One region of the Lysinibacillus canaveralius genome, then DNA from elsewhere that is predicted to be linked to it. Evidence: riboswitches for the same ligand, from Rfam matches in the RefSeq annotation. Region 1 holds a riboswitch; each other region holds the start of a gene.

What was found. A riboswitch is a leader RNA that binds a small molecule or an ion and turns the genes downstream of it on or off. The one in region 1 is predicted to bind lysine.
Positions count from the first base shown of each region.
Region 2: it holds a riboswitch for lysine, as region 1 does, so the genes downstream of both, AA0Y26_RS22235 (transporter substrate-binding domain-containing protein) here and AA0Y26_RS12385 (transporter substrate-binding domain-containing protein) in region 1, are expected to answer to the same signal.
Region 3: it holds a riboswitch for lysine, as region 1 does, so the genes downstream of both, AA0Y26_RS15645 (ACT domain-containing protein) here and AA0Y26_RS12385 (transporter substrate-binding domain-containing protein) in region 1, are expected to answer to the same signal.

Region 1 is NZ_CP154840.1:2,434,479-2,442,663, reverse strand. It holds gene AA0Y26_RS12395 (2-oxoglutarate dehydrogenase E1 component) at 1-2,631, shown strand, start outside; gene odhB (2-oxoglutarate dehydrogenase complex dihydrolipoyllysine-residue succinyltransferase) at 2,779-4,038, shown strand; lysine riboswitch at 4,241-4,426, shown strand; gene AA0Y26_RS12385 (transporter substrate-binding domain-containing protein) at 4,534-5,376, shown strand; gene AA0Y26_RS12380 (amino acid ABC transporter permease) at 5,463-6,191, shown strand; gene AA0Y26_RS12375 (amino acid ABC transporter ATP-binding protein) at 6,211-6,945, shown strand; gene AA0Y26_RS12370 (DUF6501 family protein) at 7,304-7,501, shown strand; gene AA0Y26_RS12365 (hypothetical protein) at 7,821-8,123, shown strand.
Region 2 is NZ_CP154840.1:4,404,304-4,412,488, forward strand. It holds gene helD (RNA polymerase recycling motor HelD) at 1-2,158, opposite strand, end outside; gene AA0Y26_RS22225 (amino acid ABC transporter ATP-binding protein) at 2,543-3,265, opposite strand; gene AA0Y26_RS22230 (amino acid ABC transporter permease) at 3,262-3,945, opposite strand; gene AA0Y26_RS22235 (transporter substrate-binding domain-containing protein) at 4,012-4,818, opposite strand; lysine riboswitch at 4,900-5,083, opposite strand; gene AA0Y26_RS22240 (M20/M25/M40 family metallo-hydrolase) at 5,257-6,924, shown strand; gene AA0Y26_RS22245 (hypothetical protein) at 7,152-7,670, opposite strand; gene AA0Y26_RS22250 (RNA polymerase sigma factor) at 7,673-8,146, opposite strand.
Region 3 is NZ_CP154840.1:3,083,616-3,091,800, forward strand. It holds gene sdhA (succinate dehydrogenase flavoprotein subunit) at 1-274, opposite strand, end outside; gene AA0Y26_RS15635 (succinate dehydrogenase cytochrome b558 subunit) at 355-969, opposite strand; gene AA0Y26_RS15640 (YslB family protein) at 1,240-1,656, shown strand; gene AA0Y26_RS15645 (ACT domain-containing protein) at 1,792-2,271, opposite strand; lysine riboswitch at 2,403-2,594, opposite strand; gene uvrC (excinuclease ABC subunit UvrC) at 2,629-4,419, opposite strand; gene trxA (thioredoxin) at 4,556-4,870, opposite strand; gene AA0Y26_RS15660 (hypothetical protein) at 5,223-5,426, opposite strand; gene AA0Y26_RS15665 (NCS1 family transporter) at 5,442-6,938, opposite strand; gene preA (NAD-dependent dihydropyrimidine dehydrogenase subunit PreA) at 6,976-8,185, opposite strand, start outside.

The DNA of each region.
Region 1 (8,185 bases):
GTTGTTGCTACAACAGGTGCAGCGCAAGGTGACTACAAAAAAGTATTAGCGGCAGTAAGACTTGCTGATGCAATTCGCACAAAAGGTCACTTAGCAGCAGATCTTTATCCACTAAAGGACCGCAAATTACACACTGCTCTTATTGATGAAAGCGCATTCGGTTTATCAGCTGGTGACCTGGCTGAAATCCCGGCAGCTGTTTTCTTCAAAGAAGTACCAGCTGGCGTGAAAAATGGGAAAGAAGCAATCGATTTCTTGAAGTCCGTTTATACAGATAAAATTGCATTTGAATACAACCAAGTGTCAAATGAAGAAGAGTATGCGTGGATTCAATCTCAAATTGAGTCTGGTGCTTTAAAATCAGCTTTGTCTAACGAAGAAAAGAAAGCGCTGCTTGAGCGGCTTACTCGTGTAGAAAACTTTGAAAAATTCATTCACAAAACTTTTGTTGGTCAAAAACGTTTCTCCGGTGAAGGGTTAGATACACAAATTGTTTTATTAGATGAAATTTTAAAAACAGTAGAAAAAGAAAATCTTGGGAATGTTCGTATCGGAATGGCCCACCGCGGTCGATTAAATGTCTTGACGCACATTCTAAACAAACCATATGACATGATGTTCTCTGATTTTGCTCACGTTTCAAACGACTTATTCTTCCCGGAAGATGGCCGTCTTGAAATTACAAAAGGTTGGACTGGCGATGTGAAATATCACATGGGTGCTTCTTATACACGTGAGTCAGGCATGAACGTAAAGCTTGCCTATAACCCGTCACATTTAGAAGTAGTTGCGCCGGTTGTATTAGGGACAACACGTGCAGCACAAGATGTGACAACAAAAGCTGGCGCTGTTGAGTTCAATCCGAACAAAGCGCTGGGAATTTTAATTCACGGTGATGCTGCATTCCCAGGTCAAGGGATTGTAACAGAAACATTAAACTTTGCGAAAACAGAAGGCTTCTCTACAGGTGGTACAATCCACATTATCGCAAATAACATGATCGGATTCACAACAGAGCATTTTGATTCACGTTCTTCTGTGTATTCTTCTGACCCTGCAAAAGGATATGAAGTACCAGTGATTCACGTGAATGCTGACGAGCCGGAAGCGGTGGCGCAGGTTGGCCGTTTTGCAGCAGCTTATCGTCAAAAATTCGGTAAGGATATTTTAATTGACTTAATCGGTTACCGCCGTTATGGTCATAACGAGACTGATGATCCAACTGTAACAAACCCTGATACTTATAAATTAGTATCGAAACATGATCCAATCCGTGTGCTTTATGGTACTAAACTAGCTGAAGCTGGTTTAGTATCAATGGAAGAAGTGAAGGATCTTGATGCGAAAGTATACGCTGAAATGCAGGCATCTTATGACCATGTAAAAGAAATGGCAGAGAAAGATGAGCACAAGCATCCGGAAATGCCAGAGGAAGTGAAAGTTGCCTTCCCTGAAGTTGAAACAGCTGTTGGCATTGAGCGTTTAGAAAAAATCAATGAAGAATTGCTGCAGTTTGAAGAGGGCTTCCAGCCGCAAAACAAACTAGCAAAAATTCTAGAAAAACGCCGCGAAGCATTTACTAGCGAAAAAATCGACTGGGGACATGCAGAGACATTGGCATTTGCAACAATTATCCAAGATGGTAATCCAGTGCGCTTTACAGGCCAAGATGCACAACGTGGTACGTTCTCACAACGTCATTTAGTACTTCATGATAAAAATAATGGTTCTGTTTTTACGCCATTACATCATATTTCAGGTGCTAACGCGTCATTCACAGTGCACAACTCTCCACTTACTGAAGCGGGTGTTGTAGGCTTTGAATATGGTTACAACCTTGAAAACCCAAATGTACTATCTATTTGGGAAGCACAATTCGGCGACTTTGCTAATATGGCGCAAGTTATGTTCGATAACTTTATTTCGGCAGCACGTTCGAAATGGGGACAAAAATCTGGTTTAGTACTGCTATTACCACATGGTTATGAAGGTCAAGGTCCTGAGCACTCTTCAAGCCGTATGGAACGTTTCTTACAGTTATCTGCAGAGAACAACTGGTTCGTAGCAAACTGTTCAAACGCAGGCAACTACTATCACTTGCTGCGTCGCCAAGCTGGTATGCTAGGTTCAGAAGGTATGCGCCCATTGGTAGTCGTATCACCAAAGAGTCTTCTTCGTCACCCGCTTGCAGCAGCTTCTGCGGAGCAATTGGCTGACGGAAAATTCCAAGAAGTAATTGAACAGCCTACAACAGGTCAAAAACCTAAAGCGGTTGAAAAAATTGTTCTTGCAACTGGTAAAGTGACAATTGATCTTGCAGACCGAGTAAAAGATGGTGAAGGCTTCGATCACCTGCACATCGTTCGTGTAGAACAGCTTTACCCATTCCCAGCGGAGCAAGTAAAAGAAATTATCTCTCGTTTCCCGAAAGCGAAAGAAATTGTATGGGTACAAGAAGAGCCTAAGAACCAAGGTGCTTGGAACTACATGCTAGAGCATTTATATGAATTATCTGAAGGCAAAAAAGTGCGCTACGTTGGACGTCCTGCAATGAGCTCGACATCTGAAGGCGACAGCGATGCTCATAAAGCAGCTCAAGCAGCATTAGTTTCAGAAGCGGTATCAAAATAAGTCTCGCTTTTTTAACTTACAATGAGTACCATTTGAAATGGTAGAAATGCCGAAACACGACTTAAGGAAAAAAGAGGGCTACTTGTTGGGTAGCCCGCCCATTTGTCTTATAATAAAGGAAATGGGTAATCAAAGGAGGATATTAAAGTGGCTGAAATTAAAGTCCCTGAATTAGCAGAATCGATTACAGAAGGTACAATTGCCCAGTGGGTGAAAAAAGTTGGAGATCGCGTAGAAAAAGGCGAATTCATCGTAGAATTAGAAACTGATAAAGTAAACGCTGAAATCATCTCTGAAGAAGCAGGCGTATTAACACAAATCCTTGCTGAAGAAGGCGACACAGTACTAGTTGGTCAAGTAATCGCAGTAGTAGAAGCAGGCGAAGGCGCAGCTCCTGCACCAGCTGCACCAGCACAAGAAGCAGCACCGGCACAAGAAGCACCAAAAGCAGCGCCTCCAGCAGCAGCTGCAACAACACCAGCACCGGCGGCAGTAGAAGAAACTTCAGGTGAGCGTGTAGTTGCATCACCAGCAGCTCGTAAACTAGCTCGTGAAAAAGGAATTGACTTAGCAGCAATTTCTCCTGTAGATCCACAAGGCCGCGTACGCGTTCAAGACGTAGCAGCACACGGTACTGCACCAGCAGCACCAGCTGCAGCACCAGCAGCAACAGGTGGTCCATTAGTATTCGCTCCAGCAGCTGATTCTGGACGTGTAACAATCGAAAAAATGTCTCGTCGTCGCCAAACAATTGCAAAACGCTTACTTGAAGTAAAACAATCTACAGCAATGTTAACAACATTCAATGAAATTGACATGACGAACATCATGGCATTACGTAAACGTAAACAAGATGAATTCGTAAAAGCAAATGATATTAAATTAGGCTTCATGTCATTCTTCACAAAAGCGGTTGTAGCAGCACTTAAAAAATACCCTTACGTAAACGCTCAAATCGCAGGTGATGAAATTCACTTAAATAACTTCTTCGATATCGGTATTGCAGTATCTACAGAAGAAGGTCTTGTAGTGCCGGTTGTACGTGATGCAAACAGCAAAAACTTCGCTGAAATCGAGAAAAATATTGCTGAGCTAGCTGGAAAAGCCCGCGACAAAAAATTAGGCCTAAACGATATGGCAGGCGGCTCATTCACAATCACTAATGGTGGTGTATTTGGTTCATTGATGTCAACACCAATCATGAACGGTACACAAGCTGGTATCCTTGGTATGCACTCAATTGTAAACCGTCCAGTAGCTGTTAACGGCGAAGTACAAATTCGTCCAATGATGTATGTGGCTCTTTCATATGACCACCGAATCATCGATGGTAAAGATTCTGTTGGCTTCTTGAAAACGGTTAAAGAGTTAATCGAGAACCCAGAAGATTTATTGCTAAATTCTTAATTTAATTCCTTTGTCCCACTTGTTTAGGCAAGTGGGATTTTTCTGTATTTCAATATAATTAATAGTTTTATGCTACGAATTTCAGCGTTTTTTTTATCGCCATAGGTATTTAAGTATACTTTTTCGAAAATTGAATGTTGACAGTTATTTCAGAGTGTTGTAGTATTCTAGTAACATCAATTCAATATTTACACCTCACATCTCGTGAGGTAGAGGTGCGATATTTATTAGTTTTTCATGGAGCTGCGAGAAAGCGTTGAAATGAAAAAGAAGGAAATGTCGCCGAAGTGTGCATAAGACTCGCTTATGTATACTGGGGCTGCAGTAAATAACTGTAGAACTGTCTTGCATGGTCTTTCCCGATCATGTAAGTTGTGCTATCTCAATAGGGAACTAGAGGAAATGGGCTACATATCAAACGCGACCTTCAGTTCTGTAAGGTCGCTTTTTATATGCACAATATACCCAATTTTCTGATAAAAAGGAGAGAGATTTATGAAGAAAAAACTATTATTATTGATGGCTGCTATGATGACGGCACTTGTGCTGGCTGCATGCGGGTCAGATGATGAAGGCACTGCTTCTGAAGACGGAGAAAATGAAAGCGGAATACTAAAAGTAGGGATGGAGGCGGGCTATCCACCATTCAACTGGACACAGAATGATGATTCAAACGGCGCTGTGAAAATTGAAGGTTCAAAAGAGTATGCAGGCGGTTATGATGTAGAAATCGCTAAGAAAATTGCTGAAGGTCTGGGCAAGGAATTAGTTATCGTAAAAACGGAATGGGATGGCTTAGTGCCTTCGCTGCAATCGGGCGCTGTAGACGCAATTATTGCGGGTATGAGTCCAACTGAAGATCGAAAAGCAGCGATTGATTTTACTGAAAACTATTATACTTCTGATTTTGTAGTAGTAGTGAAAAAAGGCGGAGCCTATGAAAAGGCAGCTAAACTGGCAGATTTCGAAGGTGCGAAAATTACGGCTCAATTGAATACGACAAACTATAAAGTAATTGATCAAATTCCTGGTGTAAACCAACAGGTAGCTATGGATAATTTCCCAGCAATGCGTGTAGCCTTGCAAAGCGGAGCAATTGATGGATACGTTGCAGAGCGTCCAGAAGCTATCTCAGCTGCTGCAGCAATCGATGGCTTTACTTATAATGAACTGGAAGACGGCTTTAAGACAGAGCCGGCTGATACAGCTGTAGCGATAGGTATTCGTAAAGGTGAAAAGAATATTGATAAGATGAATGAAGTGCTTTCTAACATTTCAGAGGATGAGCGACAAAAATTGATGGAAAATGCGATTTCCAACCAACCAGCTGCTCAATAAATAATATTTGCTGCTAGCCGCAAGTATAACGCGGCTAGTTTTTCAATTTGATAGAGAACAGCCAAAAGCTGTTAGGGGGATTTTATATGAGTTTCGAAACCATTATCTCAATATTGCAAAATAACTGGCCGATGTTTTTAAGGGGAGCATATATTACATTAGCCATTGCTGTAATCAGTACAATCATTGGTGCATTTATCGGATTCTTTATTGGAATTATGCATACCATTCCAACTGCTAAACGTTCGGTTAAAAGCGTCATTTTAAAAGTATTCAATTTCATACTTTCTGTGTATGTCGAAATTTTCCGTGGTACACCAATGATGGTACAGGCGATGGTTGTCTTTTATGTTCTTTATGCTTATGGGATCGAATTAGATCGATTTATTGCTGCGTTAGTTGTTGTAGGTCTAAACACAGGTGCCTATATGGCTGAAATTGTACGCGGGGGTATTGTGTCGATTGATAAAGGGCAATACGAAGCTGCACAGGCTATCGGGATGAATCATTTCCAAACCATGATATTTGTCGTTTTACCACAAGTAGCTCGAAATATTTTACCTGCTACAGGTAATCAGTTAGTAATGAATATTAAAGATACTTCAGTGTTAAGTGTGATAAGCGTTACAGAACTGTTCTTCCAAACAAAATCAATTGCAGGTGCAAACTTTAAATATGCGGAAAGCTTTGCTATTGCTTGTTTAATCTACTTGATCATGACTTTTATTGCTACTCGACTATTACGTTTGATGGAGAAAAAATTAGATGGTCCTGATTCTTATAAAGTAGAAAACACTACCGCTGTTGCTAAATAAAATGTAAGGAGCATCCATTATGGAAACAGTTATTGATATTAAACATTTAAGTAAGTCATTTGGACAGCACGAAGTATTGAAGGATGTTAACTTCTCAGTTCGGAAAGGGGAGGTCGTTTGCCTAATCGGGTCTTCTGGTTCAGGTAAGTCAACATTACTTCGCTGTATCAATCTACTTGAAAGGCCAAGTGGAGGAGAAATTATCTATGAAGGGGAAAATATCCTTGATGATAAACACGATATTGAAAAGTACCGTACACATCTAGGGATGGTCTTCCAGCAGTTTAACTTATTCAACAATTTAAATGTTTTAGGGAATTGTATCGTTGGGCAGCAGAAAGTGCTAAAGCGCTCGAAGCAGGAGGCGACGGAAAAGGCATTGAAATACTTGCAGGTAGTCGGCATGGATAAATATCAAAACGCAAAGCCGCGGCAATTGTCTGGAGGACAAAAGCAGCGTGTAGCTATCGCTAGGGCATTAGCAATGAGTCCAGATGTTATGCTTTTTGATGAACCGACATCGGCATTAGATCCTGAAATGGTCGGGGAAGTGCTGAAGGTTATGCGCAGGCTGGCAGCAGAAGGGAATACAATGCTGATCGTCACTCATGAAATGGAATTTGCAAAAGAGGTAGCTGATCGCGTGGTGTTTATGGACAAGGGCGTTATTGTAGAAGAAGGATCCCCGGATCAAGTGCTTGTAAACCCGCAGCATGAACGGACAAAAGAATTTTTAAAGCGCACACTTAAATAACAAAAATCGACAGGCTTATGGCCATGTCGATTTTTTAAAATAAGAAAATAGATGTTTTACACATGAAGAAAATCCTTGCTTATATGCTTGTTATAGTCTTATTTTCTTGAATTCCATTCTGATACAATAATAAATATAATAACAAAAGCGAATGCGATAGCAAAGAACCAGGATGGAATACTACCGAATGCCATAAAATCACCTCTCGTCATAGTTTATCATGAGATGTATGGTAAGCACAGATGAAAAAAAGCATTTTTTGCGGATTTACACAATATAGTACACAATTAGAATAAAATCGTATAAAATAAGTACTAAATAGTAGAGCATCATTCTCTATAAAAAGTGAGGTATTATCATGTTACATTTAAAATGGAAAGACGCACCAACGATTCGAACAGTCAAATGTGTGCATACGAATGCTTCCAAGTATTTAGTTTCTAATGTACTGACAGTCGGGAAAGAATACGAAGTAAAAAATGAAACAGAAGAATTTTTATTCGTTATTGACAACACAGGGAATGTTGGCGGCTATTATAAGGAATATTTCGAGTAACATAAAGATCCGGTTCACAGGCGGTAGGTGGACCGGATTTTTATACTTTTAGAGTACTTTATTTCTAGGTCAGAAGAATCAACAGGCTGGAACGCGAAAGTTTGTTATATGTTAAAAGCGTGCAAGAGAAAATATGCAGGTTATTATTAGAGTAATACTGTTTGTAAATAATACTGCGTCGTTTTAACACTTGGAAAATTATAGTATAAAAAAGTTAAAATAAAAATAGTATTATAATATACACTAAACAATCCATTAAACGGAATTAAACTTTAAGCAGCGGATTTAAAAGGATGCTAAAGTGAAGGGGGAGTGTAACATGGATTTAGTCATGGCCATTGCGCCTCTTATCATAGTAGGAGGAATTCTAGTATATGTAATTAAGAGGCTCGAATATAAAAATAACAAAGGCAGCCTAGGTAAGAAAAAATCGAAAGGCGAACAAAATTTATTAGATAGTTTAATCCCAATGGGGACGCTTTTCGGCCTTGTAATTGGTGTGTTTATTGATATGTTTATGTTTTCCTCTTTTTCTTTAGCAATTACGGCTAGTATCGGAGCTGGAATAGGCTGTTTAGTCGGGTATTTTGCCTATGAAAGCTATAGTAAAGTAGGGAATTAATGATAGAGGCTGCTTTTCAGAAGAGGTACTGTTAGGGAAAAGCTTAGGATGAAAATAATCAC
Region 2 (8,185 bases), 2.0 Mb from region 1:
TGCCTTTTGCCAAATAAGAAGGAATCACTACAACCCCTTGTTCATATTCTGCTGAACCATATTTCAAGAGCTTAATGCCTTCGATTTGCTTCAAAGCCTCAAATGCAGCCTTACTTTCTTCTGCTGATTTACATATGATTGCAATGCTTTCATAACCTTGACTTCGCAAAGCTGCAACTTTAGATATAATATGTTCATGCAGTTCTGTATGGCTCTTTACTTGAGTCAGCACGGGCATCTCGCCCGCACGTTCGAATGGAATAATATTTTCACCATTTTTAATGAGGCTGCGGGTAAATTCGATAATCGGCTTCGTCGAACGGTAACTACGCGTCATATTGATTACCTCTGTCTGATCCTCTCCATATAAATCACTAAGAACTTGGAAATCCACTACTTCACTGGCATGGGCAAAGATTGCTTGATTAAAATCACCTAATACTGTCATCTTTGCAGCAGGAAACAAGCGCTTTAAAAACTCAAATTGAAATGGGGAATAATCCTGGGCTTCATCAATGAGGATATGTTTTATTGAACGATTTGTTTGAAAGCCTTGAATCAGCTCCTGCAGCAATAAAAATGGTGTCGCATCTTCATAATACAGTTTCCCGGCTTCCAGCATTTGAAGTGTAGCCTGGCAAATCTCTCCCCATTCCTTCGGTACTTCCACCCCTAAGTGACTCTGTATCAATAATGGCTCCGCAAAAAGCTGCTTATATATCCCGTCTATATCAATAAAATCGAGGGCTTGAACTCTTTTTCTTAATGGCTTTAATTTTTGGCGGACGATTACTCGAATAAGCGCTTCATGATCCATCTCATAATCCGCCATTTCCTCTCGTGCAAAGCCATTTTTCTCTGCTAAATACTTGTGAATTTTATGATAGGCCTCGTTGCTGAGCAGCTCGATTTCCTCCTCTGCCCAAGGCTTCAAGCGCTCTTTCTTCTCTATTTCTTTTATTTGATTCATTAGCCATTGTGTCAGCTTTTCCAGCCTGCTATGAAAATTCAATGAGGTATCATCTTTATAGAACTTATCTGCCAGCTGTTGCGCTGAGACAATGATTTCTCCTCTGAATTTTACATCTTTGAAGAGCATATCTGACTTCTCTAATATTTCCCTGTATAATTTAATTGCCTCAAAAAACCGGCCGGATGCTTTAAATTGGATAGCTTTAACCCTTGCTTCATAAGAAGAAGTATTCCCTGCTGTTAATACATATTCCAATTGGTCAAACGGATTTTCTAATTGGAACTCCTTACTTAAACGATGATCCAAATATTCCTGAAATGTAACCTGTTGCATATTTTCTTCACCAAGCTCCGGCAGCACATTGGAAACATAGCTATTAAACATAGCATTCGGTGAAAATAAGACAATTTGGTCTGCTTTTAAATGATCTCGATATTTATATAACAAAAACGCAATTCTCTGGAGCGCTGCGGATGTTTTCCCACTGCCGGCTGCTCCATGCACAATAAGCAAGCGCCCTTGATCATGGCGGATAATACGGTTTTGCTCTTTTTGAATCGTTGCTACGATATTTTGCATATACTTATCCGTACCTTTTCCAAGCACCTGCTGCAAAATATCATCACCAATTGTAAGACTTGTGTCAAACATAGACTGCAGTTCACCGTCACGAATAACATATTGCCATTTTTTCTCCAATCTTCCGTAAATCTTGCCCTCTGGTGTTATATACTGTGCAGTACCTGGTTCATAATCGTAGTAAACACTTGAAATCGGGGCTCTCCAATCATAAATAAGGAAATCCTCCCCGCTTGAATCTACAAGAGAAGAAATACCAATATAGATTTGATCTTGTGCCGTATAGCCCTCTTCTAAAAAATCGATGCGTCCGAAATAAGGAACTGCCTGCATACGACGTAACGTCTCTAATCGTTTTGCTGCGTGACTGTACGTACTTTGGCTAACAGACAAGGCCTGTGTTTCTTGTCTTAAGCTAATAATCGTTTCTAAAAAATCATCAAATGTATCTGTATTCACTTTAACTTCATCCCAAAAATGCTTGCGGATATTTACCACTTCATTTTTGAGCTCTGATGTGTCCGATTCTACTTGAAGCATTTGTTCTCTAATAACGTCCTTAACACCATTTAACCGTTTTTGTTCTTGTTGGAAATCCGCGTGCATAGCGTTCACTCCTCGAAAATATTTAAGGGTTGACTAATGAAAAAAATACATATATAATTAAAATAGGGATAATATACACTATAAATAAAAATTAGTGTATATCTATATAAATTTAACACGTGTCTTCATTTTTTTCAATGTATTTGATATGATTTTTACAATAAAAAATTGACGAGAAGCGAAAAACTCCTAAAACTGTGTTTAGGAGTTTTTATTTGTTTATTAGTACATGACTAGCTATGTTTTATTTTACATAATAAGGAATACCCTTAATTTCAGAAAGGATTCTAACAAAGCTTATTTACTTATAATTATGGTTCGCTGCAATATCACTAACAGCAAAAAACCTGTCTTCCGATACAGCTGAAGACAGGCTTTTTATTTTTAAAGTATTTGATTTAAAAACCTTTGTGTTCGCTCATGTTTTGGCTGGACAAAGATATCATTTGGATGTCCTTCTTCAATAATATTGCCATCTGCAAGCATGATGACCCGATCTGCTACTTCCTTTGCAAAACCCATTTCATGGGTCACAATTACCATTGTCATCCCTTCACTTGCGAGATCTTTCATAACTTGAAGAACTTCTCCGACCAGCTCAGGGTCCAAGGCGGAAGTCGGCTCATCAAAAAGCATTACTTTTGGTTCCATCGCCAACGCTCTTGCAATTGCCACACGCTGCTTTTGCCCCCCTGATAACTGTTCAGGATAATAGTTGGCCTTATCCTCTAAGCCTACCTTTTGAAGAAGTTCCTTTGCTTTTACAATCGCTTCGCTTTTGGCCTTTTTTCTAACAAAAATCGGCGCCTCAATAATATTTTCAAGCACGGTTTTATGAGGGAAAAGATTAAAGTGCTGGAACACCATTCCCACTTTTTCTCTTACTTTATTTAAATCCGTTTTCGCTATGTCTATTTTATCCGAGTCAATAAAAATTTCACCGTTTTGTGCCACTTCTAAAAAGTTTAGGCATCGTAATAACGTACTTTTACCCGATCCGCTGGCACCGATTAAAACAACTACCTCTTTTTCATTTATACGTAAGTTAATATTTTTCAAGACTTCAAGCTTCCCAAAGGATTTAGAAAGATTCTGAACTTCAATCATGCTATAACAACCTCCTTAGGTTTGCTAACATCCATTTTCTGCTCAATCCGTTTAGCAATCCAAGTGAAAATAAGCACAATGACTAAATAATAAATTCCGACCACGAAATAAGTTTCGAATGGCATATAGTTTTCTCCCTGAACTCCCAGAGCAGTGTTATATAGGTCTGTTACCGAAATATAAGCAACAAGGGAAGAATCTTTTAAGCCGATAATGAACTGATTGGCCAAGGGGGGGATCGATCTTTTGAACGCTTGCGGAAAAATAATTCTTCTCATTGCAAGAGAAGAAGACATTCCTAAAGACCTTGCAGCTTCCATCTGTCCACGGTCAATTGATTGTACGGATCCTCTAAAGATTTCAGCAATATAAGCACCTGTATGAATACCTAATGCCAATGCACCTGCTGTGAAATTGTCCAAGTTAATGATATTGGCCAACCCATAATACAAAAACATAATCTGAACAATGAGAGGCGTGCCCCTGATAATTCCAATATAAATATCGGCAATCCAATTCAGAATCCTTTTTGAAGAAATTTTAAAACCAGCAATAATAAGTCCAATAATCATCGCAAACAGCAGGGAAATAGCCGTTATTGAGATTGTCATCCAAGAAGCTTTTAAAAAGGCAACTCCATGTTCACTAAAAATATCCGTGATATTTTGTAAAAAAATCATGAGACCAGCCTCCTTCCTTTATAGTACAAGCGCCTAATAAAAGGCGCTTGCCTGCAATACTAATAGCTATTTTTGCATAATGTTTGTATCAAACCACTTCATACTAATCTCTTCATACGTACCATCGTCAATCATGGACTGAAGCGCCTCGTTAATTTTGTTTGCGAGATCTTTATTTCCTTCAGCAACCCCTATACTTACGCGGTCCTCATTTAACAAGTCCCCAATAGCTTCAATTTTTAAGCCTTTTTCATTTTTAGCACTTACCCCAACAATTTTATCGGTGATAACCGCATCCAGGCGTCCAAGTGCCAAATCTTGAAGTGCATTAACGTCAACTGGATAGCCTTTCACCTTATCTGGAGAAGTTAATGTTTCAGCCATATCCTTCCAAGTACTAGCTTGAATTACTCCGATTGTTTTACCTTGTAAATCTTCTTTTGACTGAATATCTTTATTATTTTCTGCAACGAAGATTTGTGCACCGGATAGATAATACGGTTCAGTAAAATCAATTTGCTTATCACGTTCAGGTGTTGCAGTCATGCTTCCAATAATTGCATCATATTTATTTGATTTCAGCCCTTGAATAATTGTTTCCCAAGGATTGGTTACAGGATTCGCCTCAAGCCCCATCCGTTTAGCAATTTCAGTTCCAATTTCTACATCAAATCCAGTCAATTTACCATCCTTTTGGAAGTTCAATGGCGGATACTGCCCTGTCATCGCAAATGTTAATGATCCTTCTTTCACTAACTCATTGTCAGATTCGCTTGATGCTGTTTCCTTTTCCCCTTGGTCATTTTTCTGCGTACCGCATGCGGATAAAAGCAACAACATTGCTGCAACTAAAAAAATAGAAAGCTTTTTCATTTGTGTTCCTCCTTTGAAATAAAAAAAACACTGCCGCTTTTATGTGACAGTGCTTTAAATACACCCTCATCTCTCTGCATTTCTTGTGATAGTTCTCCACAATTCAAAGGAATTGTGACAGTTCTGCCCCTGTTCGAGTGCAGCCCCAGCTTTATTGAAAATAGTGATTTCAAAAGCTTCGGCGATTTATCCTTTTTCCTATTTTCCTAGATTTCACTAAATCTCCAATAGGATACTCTTATAAATCGCGACCTCTACCCCATCTAATGCAAAAGATGAGGATTTGATATGAAATTTAATATAACGTTTTTCATTATAGTCGAATAATTTAAATAGTACAATAGCAATTTAATTTATTTGTATAATTGTGTACTTGACGAGGTTTATATCTTACGTTACATTTTGATAAAATAACAGACAAAAAAAGGAGGCAGTCATATGTTGAATTGCCGTAACGATATACTTACCTATACGAAACAGCTTGTTAACATAGAAAGTATTGTAAATACAACCGGCGAGGGGGCAATTGCCCATTCTTTATTCCAGACTATCTCTTTATTGCCATACTTTTTAGATAACCCTGACTCAGTAGCACTAGAGAAGACCATAAATGATGATCAAGAACGCTATAATGTCATGGCATTTGTTAAAGGAAAAAAAGGAAGCAGCAATCGTACAATTATTTTAATGGGTCATATAGATACAGTCGGTATTGATGACTTCAACCAGCTGAAAGAGCACGCCTGTTCTCCAGATGACTTGATGGAAGCATTGAAAAATGAAAAGCTGCCCGCTTCAGCCAAGGAACATTTAGAGTCCGGGGACTGGCTGTTTGGCCGTGGTGTTCTTGATATGAAGAGCGGTGTTGCCAGCAACCTTTATCTCTTAAAGTACTATTCCGAACATCTTGATGAACTGGATGGCAATATTTTATTATTAGCAGAATGTGACGAGGAAGACGGCTCGCACGGCGTTCTTTCCTCTTTAAAAACATTGAAAAAGTGGAAAGAAGAACATGGTTTTGAATATATTGCAGCCATCAATGCAGACTTCGTTTCACCTCGCTTTGAAGGGGATGAAAACCGCTATATCTATAAAGGAACGGTCGGCAAACTGCTGCCGTCATTCTTTATCACCGGTGCCGAAACACATGTTGGTTCAGCTTTTGAAGGTTTAGACCCTAACTTTATCGCTGCCGAACTGACAAAACAAATCAACTATAATCCAGAGCTTTGCAATGAGGCTTATGGAGAAACGACCGTACCGCCCGTATCATTAAAACAAACGGATTTAAAACCATCTTATACCGTTCAAACAGCACTATCGGCTTATGTTTATTATAATTTCTTTATTCATTCTTGGTCTCCAAAGGACGTACTGATTAAACTTAAAGAGCAAGCTACGATTGCTTTTGCCAACGCACTGGCTGCTTTCGAAGAGAGATATCGCAAATACAGTGAAATTAGCGGGGAACCCTTTGTCTCGCCCCCTTGGAAGCCGAGAGTTTTTACATATGAAGAAATGGAACAGTTATTAATCGAAGAAAACGGCGATTCGTTCATTGCACACATGAATGAATTTAAACAAGATCTCCTGGCGAATCCGCTATTAGATACACGCATGTTTGCTGCCCGAGTTGTCGAGGAAGCTTGGAAATGGATGAAGGATAAAGATCCGGCTATTATTTTATTTTACTCTTCCCTATACTCACCAAGAATTGAAGTAACAGGAAAGACAACAGATGAGCTTAATTTAATTAGCGCGCTTGATAAAGCCGTAGAGACAATACAGCCAGAATACCCACATCCAATTGTTACTCGAAACTTTTTCCCGTATATCTCTGATATGAGCTTTATGGCTCTAAGTGATGATGAGGATGGAATCAACGCCGTTTCGAAAAACAACCCTGGCTGGGGCACAAAACACTATGTCGAGTTTCAGGATATCCGGGATATAAATGTCCCTGTTGTTAATATCGGTCCATATGGTTTGGATGCTCACAAGAAACTCGAAAGAATGGAAATGAAATACTCACTAGAAATAGTGCCAAATATAACAAACCTCGTTATCCAAAATCTTTTAGCACACGAAGAAAAAAGCCTGTAATCCATCGACAGGCACTTAACAGCTATTAATAATTGATTAAATGCCCCCTAAAACAGTATTACATCAACGTTTAGGGGGTCTTTTTAATAACAGTATTTACTGATGAAACAGTTCTCCCTATCATACTAAGCTGTAATTTATTAATGATAGTGATATTGTGCACTTGAATAATAGCCCTTATTATAAATTTGCCATCCTTAACATTCGGAATTTTAAGTTCAACCATCTTATCGAATAGGATTCTCAAAATTCCAGTTAGTATAAATTGCTGCTGCAGTAACTGGATCAGCGGCCGTATCTTCCGTAAAACCGCCGATTAGATTGCCTACTCTAAATGTAGGCTCAAATAACTGTTCTTCCTTCGCAGGTGCTGTTGGGCCATCTATCCCCAATTTTGTCTCATCTGTAACCACTACTTCCATTCCGTTATCCAGCGTAAAGCTCATTCCGTCTTCCCCAACTTCTGTTATAATGCCTTCAATATTAAGCATTACCTTTGCTGCAGGTCCTGAATTGTTTACTACAATTCTTTCCGTCAAATCTATTGATACATCATTGTTTATAGCTGTTAAAGCCACTACAGCGATGACGGCACAAGCTGCTAAACTTCCAGCTATTAATGTGATTCTTCTCATAAGAAACCCCTTTTCTTTTTTTTCATATTCCATCATCTCTTTTTGCATTTTGTTCTTAAATTCTTCGGATGCATGAATTTGTTCCATCACTTTCTTATAAGCATTCACCATACCTAACTCCCTTCTTCCAAAATGGTTTTCAGCTTCATACGTACCCTTCTAAGCTTTGAGCCTACTGTGTTAACTTTCATTTCTAATAGATTGGCAATTTCTGCAGTCGTGTAGCCTTCGTAATAATGTAAATAAACAATAGCCCTCTCCTTTTCATCAAGCTGAAAAATTTCTGGGAGAACAATTTGTTCCTCTTTTGCAATAAACGTCATTTCCTCTGTTATCGGTATTGTCTTCCTGACGCGGGAAGACTTAAAGTAGTCCTTGCATTTATTAAATGTCACTTTGATGAGCCAGGCCTTTAAATGTTCCTCACTATCGAAGGGCTTTTTCTGTCTCATCAGCGTCATATAAACCTCTTGAACAATATCCTCCGCCTCGGACATACTTTTTGTCTGGTGCACAGCAATTCGTATTAAAGTATCACTATAAGTTTGAACTATCTCATGAATATGTAAGCCGGCGATCGTTTTCATACCCAACCTCCTTCACTTCATAATACGATTCATTTTCGT
Region 3 (8,185 bases), 650 kb from region 1:
TACCAGGTGCTGCGTCACACATACCTTTAACTGGTGGCTGGTTCGCTAGGAAGTCACCGCCATATACTGTATCGTCAAAGTGGATCCACGGAGAATCCCCTTCACCTTTTGTATTTACTGCACCATTAATTCCGCCCTGCGCACATACAGAGTGTGAGCGCTTTACCGGAACTAATGAGAATAATTCAACTTCAGTGCCAACTTCGGCTGCTTTAATCGTTGCCATTAAGCCTGCAAGGCCACCACCGACAACAATTACTTTGCTCTTTGCCATGATTGATTCTCACTCCTCTTACATTGCTTTAAAAGTCATGTGCTGTGTAGCATATCTATATTGTAAGCTACTAAACTAAATTATACGAACGAAACGATTGCTACTACACCCATAATAGATAGGATGACGAAGATTGCCATTGTGATGAAAGTCGCAACACGTTGTGATGACGGAGACTGAGTAATACCCCAGCTTACTAGGAACGACCAAATACCGTTCGCCAAGTGGAATGTAGCGGATAAAATACCTACAATGTAGAAGCCTAGCATCCATGGGTTATCCACGATTTCAGCCATCATATTAAAGTCAACTTCAGCTCCAAGTGCCTTTTGAACACGTGTTTGGAAAATATGCCAAGCAACGAAGATTACTAGGAAGATACCTGTAAAACGTTGTAGAGCGAACATCCAGTTACGGAATGTACTGAAGCGCTTCACATTGTGTCTAGCAGTAAATGCGATATAGATTCCGTAAAACGCGTGGAACATTAATGGAATATAAATAATAATCCATTCCATTGCTACCAATAATGCATGTGGGACTAATTCCATTACCCCGGTTGAATTATTGTAGACTTCTTCACCGCCAACCGCAGTGAAGTTCAGTGATAAGTGGAACACCAAGAACAGACCTACCGGGATCACCCCAAGCAGGGAATGTAAGCGGCGCCATAAAAACTCACGATCTTTCGACAAGATTGTTACCCCCCTTAGTACTTGAAATATACTAATCAATTGTCATTACTTTGTAATTTAATGGCATTGACTGCATATTTCATCATGGTACAATATTATGACATGTCCATTGTACTCTCAGAAAGTACTAGCGTCAAGGCACTGCGGATTATTTCATCTACACTAAAAAAGAGGATTTCTGCTGGTTAAAACGCTTTTTATCTTCGATAGTTTGTTTTACTTAATAATTAGTCTAAAAAATACGAAAATATTGAGGGGAGTTTTTTATAGATGCCAGATCATAACATGAAAACGATTCCAACATTCGGTTACGAGTTAATACGTGATAATATACTTCGTTCGGTCCTTGGTAAACATGAAGAAGAGGTACTTTACTGGGCCGGAAAGGAACTAGCACGTAAATTCCCCTTATTCACCCTTGATGAAGCACCTATGTTTTTTGAACAAGCCGGATGGGGAATTTTGTCGATTGAAAAGCAAGATAAAGATGAAATCATATACATACTAAGTGGTGATGCAGATACATTGAAGGCCGAAGAACGCTGCTTCCGAATCGAAGCCGGCTTCCTGGCAGAACAGACACAGAAGATTAATGGCTTTCTAACAGAATGCTATGAAGAAAAAAATAGTAAGCAAGGTACGATTAAATTCAATGTAAAATGGGATTTAAAAGAACCTGTCCGCTGAGCAGGACATGACAATAAGAGCGCCTTAGGAACACTCCAGTTTTCTAAAAAGCGCTCTTTTTTCTATATTATTGTAGATACTATAAAAAATAAGGTTTTTACTGGTATTTCAACCAAGTAATCTTTTTCTCGCTTTTTAACAACCGACATGAAATTCATTATGCAATGCATTTGCTGCCCTCATCATCTCACCCTGAGATACAACTACCGACATTTTGTATTCTGAAGAGCTTATCATTTTCACTTGAATCCCTTCTCTCGATAAACGAGTGAACATCCGGGCCTTTATTCTTGGATTAGAACCTATCGCCGATCCAGCAAGTGATACTTTTGCCAGACCTACTTCAAAGTCCGCAAAACTAAAGCCAAGGGACAGTTTACTGGATTCCAGTAAACGAAGCGCTTTAGCAAACGCTTCTTTCTCCATCGAGAAGGAAATAGTCGAGGTTCTGTCATCCATTAAAACCTGCACAATCATATCAATATCGATCCCATTTTCGGCCAATACTGTCACGATATCTGCTACTACTGACTCCTCATAGGCATCATAGCCAATTGTTAGGCGAATAATATCCGCCTCATAGGACACGCCTTGTACAATCAAATCTTTTTCCACCTTTGCTTCCCCCTTAAAAAATGCACCTCAATTTACGATCGAGCCAAGCGAATAATGACCCCCAACTTCCCATATAAAAAGCGGCTCTCCACATATGTAGAGAGCCGCCTCAATAAACGTTATAATCTGTTCGTCGAGATAGCTCTCCAGAAAATAAGCCTCTTACCGGCGTTTTCTGACAGTCTTACATTTCTTAAATGCAAAACCAGCAAATAATTGGAACAACAATTATCCACTTCGGCAGTTTTCCCTTTCACGCCCGTTCCTTGGAGTTGCTCCTCCTCACAAGCGGTACTATTGAAACCTGCACCTCTATCTATATTCGCTATAAAATTCTGTTGTAAGCGTAGCACACACCTATTCGTTTTTCAATCCATTTTTTTGAAAGTATTGATGAATATTGTATGCCTGTTTCTGGGGGATACCTGCCTCTAGGAGCTGGTCAACACTTGCCTCGCGTATCTTTTTCACGGATCCGAAATGCTTTAATAATTGCTGCTTCCGTTTCGGTCCCACCCCTTCTATTTGATCAAGCACTGACTGGATTGCATTTGTTTGATGCTGTTGACGTAAAAATGTAATCGCGAACCGGTGGACCTCATCCTGAATTCGCTGCAGGAGGTAAAATCCATCACTTGTACGTTTCATTTCCACCGGCATCGGTGGTTCACCAAATAACAGCTGTGACGTGTTGTGCTTTTCATCCTTTGCCAGGCCTGCAATCGGAATCACTAGCCCCAGCTCATTTTGCAGTACACTTCTCGCCACTTCCATCTGCCCTTTCCCTCCATCAATAATAATGAGATCAGGAAGAGGCAGATTGTCCTTTAGCACCCTTGTGTAACGTCTCCGGATAACCTCCTCCATTGCTCCGTAATCGTCATGCTTGGCTGCTTCACGGGTTTTATATTTCCTGTATTCCTTTTTCGCCGGCTTTCCATCGATAAACACAACCATTGCCGAAACTGGATCAGCTCCGTGCATATGGCTATTATCAAAGGCTTCGATTCTAAACGGTGTTGAAATATTCAATGCATCGCCGAGTGCCTCGCATGCCCCGATTGTCCGTTCCTCCTGCCGCTCAATCAGCTGGAACTTTTCATGAATAGCAATCTGGGCATTTTTTGTGGCCATCTCTACAAGCTCCCTCTTCTGTCCGCGTTTTGGAATCACCACTTTTACATCGAGTAACTTTTCAAGCAATGTTTCATCAATGTTATTCGGGATGAAAATTTCCTTTGGCTTCAGGTGTTGAGGAGAAGCATAAAAACGGCCCACATAAGTTAGAAACTCTTCTTCCGGATCTCGGTAAATCGGAAAGATGGAAACATCACGTTCGATTAGTTTACCTTGACGCACAAAGAATACCTGGACACACATCCATCCTTTTTCTACCGCATAGCCAAATACATCACGGTTTGATAAATCACCTGTCACGATTTTTTGCTTTTGCATAACCGTCTCGATATGGGCAATTTGATCACGCAGCTCTTTTGCACGCTCGAACTCCAGCTTTTCGGCAGCTTCCAGCATTTTAGCCTCAAGATCCTTCTTCACATCTTCATAACCACCGCTTAAAAACTTAGCAATTTCCTCAAGCATATCATCATAGACCTGCTTCTCGACATCCTTCACACAAGGTGCCAGACATTGTCCCATATGGTAATACAGACATACTTGATTCGGCAGATGCGTACATTTCCGAAGCGGATAAATGCGGTCGAGCATTTTTCTCGTTTCGTTCGCAGCAAACGCATTGGGATAAGGTCCAAAATAACGAGCCTTATCCTTTTTGATTTTACGTGTCGTAATAATACGAGGATACTTTTCATTCGTTATTTTAATATATGGGTACGTTTTATCGTCCGTTAACAGGACATTATATTTCGGGTCATGGAGCTTAATAAGATTCAGCTCCAAAATAAGCGCTTCTAAATCACTGGATGTAATAATATATTCAAAATCCTCAATTTCACTGACAAGTCTTGCTGTTTTTCCGTTATGGCTTCCTGTAAAGTAAGATCGCACACGGTTTTTCAGAACTTTTGCCTTACCGACATAAATGATTGTGCCTTGACGGTCCTTCATCAAATAACAGCCTGGCTCATCCGGCAGGATCGCTAATTTATTTTTAATCGTATCATTCATCTGATCACCTGCGTTTTTTAATATAGATCTATTATAAGGCAATTAAAATAACCGAGCACGTGTTTGCACTCGGCTTTTCCACTAATATAAAAAGGTGTAAACAAGCATAGCTGTTTACACCTTATCGGGTAAAAAATTATTTGTTGTCGTTAATAAAATCGACTAACGCTTCTTTTGGCATGAAGCCTGCAGTTTTTGCTTTTAATTCGCCATCTACGAATAAAAGTAAAGATGGAATCGACATAATGCCGTATTCGCCAGCAGTACCTTGGTTGTTATCAACATCTACTTTTACGATTTTTACTTCGTTGCCGATTTCAGTATCTAACTCTTCAAGTACTGGAGCGATCATTTTACATGGTCCGCACCAAGCAGCCCAGAAGTCTACTAATACTACGCCGTTTGCGATTTCTTGTTGGAAATTTGAATCTGTACCTTGTACAATTGCCATTATAAATAGCCTCCTTTATATTACATCTTTTTGTAGTATAGCATGTTCATTTTAGAAATTGGAATCATTCTGCCTGTGTTTGGGCTTTTTTGCAAAATGCCTGGCAGATCAGGAGTGATGAACGCTCTCCCTGTATAGTGTAAACTTCCCCGTATCTCTCCCTTTTAAAACTTCTACTCTTTTTAGAAATATGTTCTCCTACTTATCTTCATGCAGGGTGAATACCCACTGCTTTTACTATGTTCTATAGGGTAATATACTCTAACAAAAAGAAGCCGTCCGATTGATCATCGAACCGCTCCTTCATGCATCTATAAGTTTCTAGTATAGTCATTAATCCGTCTAGTTATCGTCAGCCTGCTTTTTCGCTCAACTTTATGGAGAGATACTTGCGTGCATCCGCTGTCAGCAGCTGCACACTTTTTCTTTCCTCCTCCTTTTTCAATTCGACGAACATGCCGCTCAGATTTTCATGGACATATACGATGTTATATCCCTGGTCCAATAATGAATCAATATTCTTCATTTCTAAGACAGCTTCTTCATACGCTGACATGTAATTGCCTCCTCCCTATGATTTTTGAATGACTGGCTGCTCTATCGGTTCCGTCACTAAGTCCGTTTCTGCCTCTACGTATGGAGTGTCGCCGATGTACCAGTCTTTGCCTGCTGTAATGCCCAAATATAATTCGTCACTTGGATTTATAATTTCTGCCTGCGGATACTTAACGAACCACCAGTATTTTGCCAGGACATAATAAACGCCTGCCCCTACAAAGAAACCGATCAATGACGAATAGGTCGGGAAGATATTAGCAATCGATCCGCCGATAACCCAGGCAATCAGTCCAGCCAGATTGAAGCCTTTTATATATTTGAACTGCCCTTCGAGTTCATACAGCGCGAAAACGTTGACTCGGCGTTTCCGCAGTAAATAATAGTCCGCAAATAATATACCGACAATCGCCGTTAGTATACCGCCGATAATCAAGAGGAGACTATTGAGAACATCAAACAAGCTCCAAGGCTGTACGATTGAACCGACAATACCTGTAATAACGACCCCTACCCAAAAGGGCACTTTCGGACCGCCTACATTGGAAAAGATAGTTGCTGCTGGAATGACGTTTGCAGAAGTATTAGTGGACCATTGCGCCAGCACGATCATCAATAAAAGGATGCCTAGGATAATACCGTTTGCACTCGCTTGCAGCGCCTGTATCGGATCAGCTGTAGATACAGCCATATAGCAGACAGCCCCGATGACAACCATAAAGGTATTCGTAATCGGCATGACTACAAGCGACCCCATAAGCTGTGTCTTGTTCCGCTTGAACCAGTTACGCTCGTTCTTCGGTGCTTTGAAAAAGCGGGAGAGCGATGGCATGTCAGCGGCAAGCGTTGCCCAAAAGCCCATATTGGCCATGACCACTACCATGAAGGCTGTGAATCCTGCCACCCCTGTAGCCGGTGATTCGACCCAGCTCCAAATATCCTTCCCTTGTGATGTAGCGTTGTCCGCCAATGTAATATACATCCAGCATGAAATTAAGATGATGACCGGGGCCGCCAAATCGGCGAAGCGCTCTATTGATTTAATGCCTAGAGATGTATTGACCAGCTGCAGTGTGACGAAAATAATGAAGCACACAATCCAATTGTCGAAGCCAAAAAGTAAGTTTAAGATGCCGTTAATGGCTGTGGAACCAAAATACGAATTGATACCGAACCAGCATGCTGCCGTGAATCCTCGCATGATTGAGGGAATGTGTGTACCTAATGTTCCAAACGGGGCACGCATATAGACCGGGAAGGATATCCCGTGCTCTACCCCAATATCCCCGATCAATGTCATGAAGATTCCAATGGCCATGGAGCCTACGAGCGTTGCAAGGATGACATAAGGCAGCGGTAGGCTGATAATACCTGCACCACCGATAGCAAATGCTGCCAGTACAATCGCCATGCCTACCCAGATGACAGAAAAACCGAACGCACTAATTTTACGCTGTTCATGCGTTACAGGCAGTAAATCAGGGGATTTCAAGTAAGATTTCTTATTTTCCATACAAACGATTCCCCTTCCACTTTAATTGTATAGTGCCCTATTTCAAGATGGTCGTTGGAGCGTACTGCCCCATTAATGCCTGCCGTTCATTCCAAGTCATCGGCGACAGCCCTTTCTTCTCTACCATCGTGATGGCGCCGTCTACCGGACAGACGATCGAGCAAAGATTGCAGCCGACACAGTCATCCTCCCGAACTTTCAGCATAGGACGGCCGCTTTCTGTATACAAATCGATACATTGATGCGACGTATCCTCACATGCGATATGGCATTTATTGCAGTTAATACATACATCATTATTAATCTGAGCTACAACTTTATAGTTCAGATCTAGGTCTCCCCAGTCGGAATAGCGCTGTACAGAGCGGCCGACCAAATCCATCGCCGAGGCAAGCCCCTTTTCATCAAGGTAATTGCTGAGACCATCGATCATATCTTCTACAATGCCGAAGCCGTGGTGCATAGCCGCTGTACAGATCTGCACACAGCTAGAGCCCATCAGCATGAACTCGGCTGCATCACGCCAGTTGGAGATGCCTCCAATACCGGAAATTGGTACATTAATATGAGGACTCCGTGCACACTCAGCCACCATGTTCAACGCAATTGGCTTAACAGCCGGGCCGCAATAGCCCCCATGCGCCCCCTTGCCCGCAACATTTGGCACTGTATTCCAGGAATCTAGATCGACCCCGGCTAGACTATTGATCGTATTGATCATACTGATTGCATCCGCTCCACCAGCCACAGCGGCTTCTGCCGTCACAGTGATATCTGTAATATTAGGCGTAAGCTTGACGATGACTGGTGTTTTGGCGACCTCTTTTACCCAAAATGTCTGCTTCTCTACAAGCTCAGGCACCTGTCCGGATGCAGCACCCATGCCTCTTTCCGCCATCCCATGGGGGCAACCAAAGTTAAGCTCAAGCCCGTCTACCCCTACATCCTCTACACGCTTGACAATTTCATGCCATTTTTCTTGTTTCGGCTCAACCATCAAGGAGGCAATGATTGTATGGTTCGGGAAACGCTTTTTCGTCTCATAGATTTCCTTTAAATTTATTTCTAGCGGACGGTCGGTAATAAGCTCAATATTATTGAATCCAGCTACCCGTTGACCATTAAAGTTTACGGCTGCAAAGCGCGATGAAACATTCAATATCGGATCGCCCAATGTCTTCCATACAGCGCCTCCCCAGCCTGCCTCAAAGGCACGCTGCACCTGGTAGCCTGTATTTGTCGGTGGC